3 regions of the Simiduia curdlanivorans genome follow, and region 3 is predicted to be linked to each of the others. Evidence: predicted binding sites of a transcription regulator. Region 3 holds the regulator's gene; each other region holds the start of a gene.
What was found. Region 3 encodes sigma-54, which starts transcription at its own class of promoters, with help from an activator protein. Its sites were predicted from a motif close to TGGCACANNNNTTGCNNT; they were not measured.

Region 1 (2,269 bases), on a different contig from region 3:
TAGTGCTAAGGTAATCGCCGCACCAGCATTGCCAGCGCCGAAAATTCCCAGTGCTGTGCCTTGTTGATTGCGCTCAAACCAATCGGTGACATAGCGCACGCCAAAGGTAAATGATGTGCCGCTAATGCCTAGCCAGAGTCCAATAACCATGTAGTGCCAGAGCTCTGTCGCATAGGGCAGTAATAGCAGGGGTGGAATCAGTAGCGCCATTTGCCAAAGCCAGAGGCGACGCGCGTTACCTGCATCGGCGGCGAGTCCAGCCGGAATCCTGAGTAGTGCACCGGTGAGCATTGGCGAGGCGAAAAATAAACCCAGTTCGGTGGCCGAGAGCGCCATGGTTTCTTGCAGTTGTAAGCCAATAACCGCATATAAAATCCAGACAGAAAAGTTTGCCGCGAACGCCAAGGTCGCCATGGCTAATGCTAGCTTGGCTTTGGGTTGATAGTTTTGCATATTCATAGGCATCGCATTCTCTGGTTCTAGGGTTACTTTAACCAAGTCATTTGCCGCGAACTATGGGCTAACCACTTTTTGTTAGGTTTGTTAGTGGTGCTACTCATTTGTGGGTAAAGCCCCCGTAATTAACAGGGTTTTATGGCGACAAATGTTTTCCAGAGTGAGTAGAAAGTGGGTATTAGGCAAAACTTTTGCTCAACAATCAATGGGCCTCAGTTGATTCAGGTCAAGTGGGGTTTTGAGCCTGCGCGCGACACTGAGCCTGTCAATGAAGTCAGCCAAAAAGTTTGACTGGCGAGTATCTGGAGGCTTTATGTCGAGTGACCACAAAATTAATCTGTTTGCCTTAGGCGACCCAAAGATAAAAACCCTACACATCACGTGGTTTGCATTCTTTCTTACCTTCGTGGTCTGGTTTAACCATGCGCCTTTGTTGGTGTTTATGAAAGAAGCCTTCGATATGAGTAGTCAGCAAATCAAAGCGCTGATGATATTGAACGTCGCTTTAACCATTCCTGCTCGCATTGTCATCGGCATTCTGGTGGACAAATTCGGCCCACGAAAAGTTTACAGTGGTTTGCTTCTGGCATCGACGGTGTTGTGTTTGTTATTTGCTTTTGCTAATTCCTATGAGCAACTGGCGTTGATGCGTTTTCTTATGGGTTTCGTGGGGGCCGGTTTTGTTATCGGTATTCGCATGGTGGGCGAGTGGTTCCCCCATAAATCAGTGGGCATAGCCGAAGGCATTTACGGTGGCTGGGGTAACTTTGGTTCGGCTGCCGCAGCCATGACCTTGCCAACCTTGGCATTGATGTTTGGTGGTGAGAACGGCTGGCGTTATGCCCTGGCTAGCACCGGCATCATCGCTGGCATCTACGGGGTTTTTTATTACATTGTTGCACGCGACACGCCAAAGGGTTCAACCTATTTCAAACCGAAAAAGGCTGGTGGGCTAGAAGTAACCAGTTGGAAAGACTTCTATTTATATCTGGCCATGAACTTACCCATGTACTTTGCCTTGGCGCTTTTGGCTTGGAAATTATCACCCGCCAACTTAGGGCTGTTAACAGCAACAGCAACTTACAGCATTTACGCCGTATTAGTGGTTTTGTTTGGCTATCAAACCTATAAAATTTGGCACGTTAATATTGAACACTTACGTGCCGGCGTACCTGAATTGGATCGCTATAGTTTTAAGCAGGTGGCCATTCTCGATTGGTCCTACTTTGTGACGTTCGGATCAGAGCTCGCGGTTGTCTCTATGTTGCCGCTGTTCTTCCTCGAAACTTTCGAAGGTCTATCACCCGTGAAGGCTGGCCTCTTGGCATCCGGTTTTGCATTTATGAATTTGGTGGCGCGCCCAACCGGTGGTTGGTTTTCTGATCGCTTCGGCCGTCGTAAATCATTGATGATTTTAATTGGTGGTTTGGCACTTGGCTATTTTGTGTTGAGCCAAATTACCTCGGGATGGTGGATTCCGGTAGCTGTTATTGCCACTATGTGTTGTTCCTTTTTCGTTCAGGCCGGTGAAGGTGCAGTGTTTGCGGTTGTGCCTTTGATTAAGCGGCGTATGACCGGGCAAATCGCCGGCATGGCCGGTGCTTATGGCAATGTGGGTGCGGTTACCTACTTGACTATTTTAAGTTTTGTGGATTACAGCACGTTCTTTTTAGTGATTGCCTGCAGCGCCCTGATTGTGTTCTTTATTGCCATGATGATGGATGAGCCTAAAGGCCAAATCAGCGAGGTATTGCCTGACGGTACTGTGCACCTAATCGACGTAGGTTAAACTGAGTTTAGGTTTGTTATCTCA
Region 2 (2,269 bases), 1.1 Mb from region 3:
ATTGGCCGAACTCTATTCTAATGCTCTCGAACACGGGGTGTTAAAATTGGATTCCGCTATGAAAAAATCCGCCGATGGTTTTTTGGAATATTATAACTTGCGTTCGCAGCGTCTAGATCAAACCGAAGGCTCGGTGACTTTCGGTATTAGCCATAAGCTGGAAACCGATGGTGGCTTATTAACCATCACCGTAAAAGATACCGGCGCTGGTTTTGATTACAAAAGCATGCAAGCTAAGGCCGAAAACCTCAGTTATTCCGGTCGCGGTATGCACTTAATAAGTGATCTTTCCCAAAAAGTGACTTATAAAGGTGTTGGCAATGAAGTAGAAGTTCAGTTTGCCTGGCATGAAGACCATTAACACCTTCGAACATTATTTAGTGACTAGGATGGAACGAGTACAGGTATGAAACAGCTAGACATTGAAGCCATAGAAACACTTAAGGAAGTGATGGAAGACGATTTTACCATCCTACTAGATACTTTTTTTGAAGATTCCAAATTACGCCTAGAGGATTTACGGAGCAATATATCGTCTGAGGACGCGGAGGCGTTGCGACGTACTGCCCATAGCTTTAAAGGCAGTGCGAGTAACTTAGGCGCCTTGGCCTTGGCCGATTTATGTATGCGAGCCGAATCACTGGGCGCTAAAAGGAGCCTAGAAGGTGCTGATACGCTGGTCAATCAAATAAAAGATGAATACTTTGCTGTTGAAGCCTTATTGAAATCTTATCTCTAACCTAACCTCTGCCGCCTACATTAACCGGTGCGCTAGTTGGCAACAAAATTGCAATACCTCCAGTACTAGATCCATTAAGGCCTTTGCAAGAGGTCTTAGTGTTTGGATGAGCAGCAATATTTGCCTTAATGGGGCAAATTGTTGCCGGTTATTAACCATGGGGTTGTAGTTATGAGCATAAACCAAGCGGCAATAAGCGGGTTGAGTGCGTTGATGTCTTTAGGTGCGAAATCAAAACCCGTAGCACGAGAGGATGGTTTTAAAACCGCGATGGCGGATGCGCAGGTGCAGCACACACGGGCAACCCCTAAGCCTAAAAGAGAGCCAGAACAAAAAAGCGTCGCTCGGGAAGCTAAACCAGCCGACTCAGCTGCAAGTGCATCTAAGGCTGTGAAGGACGAGGGCTCTGAAGTCGATCAATCTGCAACCAAACAGCAGGCATCCTCCGCAAGCGCTGAACATGATAAAGGCTCAGCCGAAGCGCATATGGCTCAAAACGACACTCACACCGATGAACAGGCCTCATATGTCGTGCCCGCAGAGCGGCAAGATTTACCGCGACCAGATGGTTTAGCGGAGCCCTTAGGGCTTTCAATACCGCAATTTCAGCTTGCAGCAAGCCACAACCGCCTTGGTTTAGGTGTCGATGGTGTTGGCATAGCGGTTCAACTAGGCGAAAATCCGCTGGCGGCACTCGCCGAGCTAGAGGGGAGCACTCTTCTTGCGTCCAGTTATCTCTCTGGTGGCGCTGCAGGTGTGACAGATTTGACTGGCGTGCTAGGCGTTTCTGAGCCACTGGCCGGCGCAAATATGGCTTTGTTATCCGCACCGCAAGCGGGGCAGATGACAGTTTCGCCCCAGGCACTTAAAGCCGGCGAGGGCCTCGTAAACCTGGGGCTCACAAGCGCGGAGGATGCAACACTGAATTTAGGGCGTGAACTCGATGTGGATAGCCCTGTAAAGGGCCAGGTGGCGACGGCAGTTAACGATAAGCTCTTACAAAGCCCGAGCCAAAAAGTACTCGCGGCTGCCCTAATAATGCAGGCCGATGCAGATAGCATAAAAATCGCCCAATCGCTGGATCATCCAGCGGCCGCGCTTAAGAAAGGCTCGAGTGACGCAATGTCGAGCATCTCCAGCACTTTGTCCACAAGTGCCAACAGCCTTAATGGTCGAGTGCAACCCATCACTGTTCCAGTTAGTCAACCGCACTGGGCTCAGTCGGCTGGCGAGCGGGTTGTTTGGATGGTGTCACAAAAGCTGCAATCGGCAGAAATTCAGTTAGATCCACCAGAATTGGGGCCGCTCCAAGTCAAGGTCAGCGTGCAGCACGACCAAGTGAGCATTACCTTCGTTAGTCACAGTGCGCAGGTGCGCGACGCGTTAGATCAACACGCGTTGCGCTTAAGGGAAATGTTCGAAGGCCAAGGTCTCGACCTTGTGGATGTCGATGTGTCAGATCAATCCTTCCAGCAGCGCGAAGAGCAGGGCGACAGTCAGCCTCGCTCCGGTAATCCGCAAGATGACGAC
Region 3 (2,269 bases):
GTCAATATTGCCTGAGCCCTGACGGATGACTACACTAAGACCATACCTCGGCGAAGTTGCGAGGCACTACCTTAAAGGATGTTAGTCATCAAACCATGAAGCCATCACTACAGCTCAAGCTAGGTCAACAACTGACCATGACGCCGCAGTTGCAGCAGGCCATCCGGCTGCTGCAGTTGTCCACCTTGGATTTGCAAGCGGAAATTCAGGAGGCGCTAGAATCCAACCCCATGCTCGAAATATCAGAGGGCGAAGACGGGGCACAGGACACAGAGGCCAGTAGCGATGTCAGCGAACCTAGCGACCCAGAATTTAACAGTGCCAAAGAATCTACCGAAACCAACCTACAAGAATTAAACACGCCGGAAACTTCACCCGATAACAACCAGTCCAATGAGATGGATAGTGACTGGAACAACGACATACCCGACGACCTGCCGGTCGACACCAACTGGGACGACATCTACACCTCCGGCCCAGCCAGCAGCGGTTCAGGCAGCGACGAAGACCGCGATTACGAGCGCGGCGATAGCACCGGCGAAAGCCTGCAGGAACACCTGCTGTGGCAGCTCAATTTAACCCCCATGAGCGACAGGGACAGAGTCATCGCCCTATCGATCATCGACGATATCGAACCGAGCGGCATGCTGGGCAACCCCATCGGCGACATAGCCGAGGGCCTCAATCAAGAACAGGAAATGCTCGAAGACCCGGTTGAACTGGACGAAGTGTTAGCGGTTCTCCATCGCATTCAACAGTTTGACCCGGTCGGTGTCGCCGGCCAAGACTTGGCCGAGTGCCTACTTATCCAACTGCGAACACTGCCAACTACTACACCTTTCCTAGATGCTGCTAAGCTTATTGTTAAGGATCATTTAGCGCTGTTAGGCAATCGCGATTACAAGCAACTGATGCGGCGCTGTAAACTTAAAGAAGCTGAGCTGGCAGAGGTAATCGGGTTAATTCAAACCCTAAACCCGCGCCCCGGCGAACAAATCGCACAGGCCGATACTGAATATGTTGTTCCAGATGTCTTTGTCAGTAAGAAGCAGGATCGCTGGTTAGTGGAACTTAACCCAGACATAGCGCCTAAAATACGCATTAACGCTGGTTACGCCTCGCTCGTCAAACGGGCAGATACCAGCCCAGATAACAACTTCATGCGCGACCATTTGCAAGAGGCGCGCTGGTTCCTCAAGAGCCTGCAAAGCCGCAACGAAACCCTGCTCAAGGTCGCCAGTTGCATCGTCGAAAAGCAAATGGGCTTTTTTGAATCCGGCCCCGAGGCCATGCGCCCTATGGTACTGCACGACATTGCAGAAGAAGTTGGCATGCACGAGTCCACCATCTCCCGCGTTACCACACAAAAGTATATGCACACCCCGCGGGGCATCTTCGAGCTGAAATACTTTTTCTCCAGCCACGTCAGCACGGATGCGGGTGGAGAGTGCTCATCCACCGCGATTCGCGCCATTATTAAGAAGCTGGTGGCGGCTGAGAATCCGAAAAAACCCTTAAGCGACAGTAAAATCACCACCCTGCTTGAAGAGCAAGGCATTCAGGTAGCGCGCAGAACTATCGCTAAATACCGAGAGTCATTGGGCATTGCAGCATCCAATGAACGCAAGAGATTGATCTAAACGCTAGATCAAGCAACACCGCTACACCCTAGTTTTAGGCGCCCAGCTTTGGGGTTTGCACCAAAAAAGGGCAGTTGACAGCAAAAGCAGCGACACAAAGGAGCAGCCGAATGCAAATAAATATCAGCGGACACCACCTAGACCTGACCGACGCCATAAAAGATTACGTCCATGCAAAGCTGGAAAAGCTCGAGCGACACCACGACCGAATAACCAGTATCAACACCATACTAAGTGTTGATAAACTACAGCAAAAGGCGGAAGCGACAGTACACGTCAGTGGCGCTGAATTTTTCGCTGATTCAGAGTCTCAGGATCTCTATGCAGCCATAGACCTGCTCTCTGATAAGCTAGATCGCCAACTAATTAAACACAAAGAAAAACTCCGAAGCCATCGATAACCCTATGCAGTTTGAAACCCTTCTAGCCCCTCGCCGTGTACAACACGGTGTAGAGGGCGTCAGTAAAAAGCGCGTGCTTGAGACGATCGCCAACATCATCGCCACTGATATACCCAGCCTAGATGCCGATACACTATTTCGCAGCTTAATCGCGCGTGAAAAACTGGGTAGCACGGGCTTAGGTCATGGAATTGCTATCCCACACTGTCGAGTCGCCAGCTGTGAAAG

Region 1: the regulator sigma-54 is predicted to act here: its motif matches at 637-654, upstream of QWY82_RS17655 (NarK family nitrate/nitrite MFS transporter).
Region 2: the regulator sigma-54 is predicted to act here: its motif matches at 777-794, upstream of QWY82_RS13740 (flagellar hook-length control protein FliK).

The regions. Positions count from the first base shown of each region.
Region 1 is NZ_JAUFQG010000006.1:879,065-881,333, reverse strand. It holds gene QWY82_RS17660 (MFS transporter) at 1-459, opposite strand, end outside; gene QWY82_RS17655 (NarK family nitrate/nitrite MFS transporter) at 770-2,245, shown strand.
Region 2 is NZ_JAUFQG010000004.1:3,096,124-3,098,392, forward strand. It holds gene QWY82_RS13730 (ATP-binding SpoIIE family protein phosphatase) at 1-361, shown strand, start outside; gene QWY82_RS13735 (Hpt domain-containing protein) at 407-739, shown strand; gene QWY82_RS13740 (flagellar hook-length control protein FliK) at 911-2,269, shown strand, end outside.
Region 3 is NZ_JAUFQG010000004.1:1,992,042-1,994,310, reverse strand. It holds gene QWY82_RS08885 (RNA polymerase factor sigma-54) at 96-1,640, shown strand; gene hpf (ribosome hibernation-promoting factor, HPF/YfiA family) at 1,751-2,041, shown strand; gene ptsN (PTS IIA-like nitrogen regulatory protein PtsN) at 2,046-2,269, shown strand, end outside.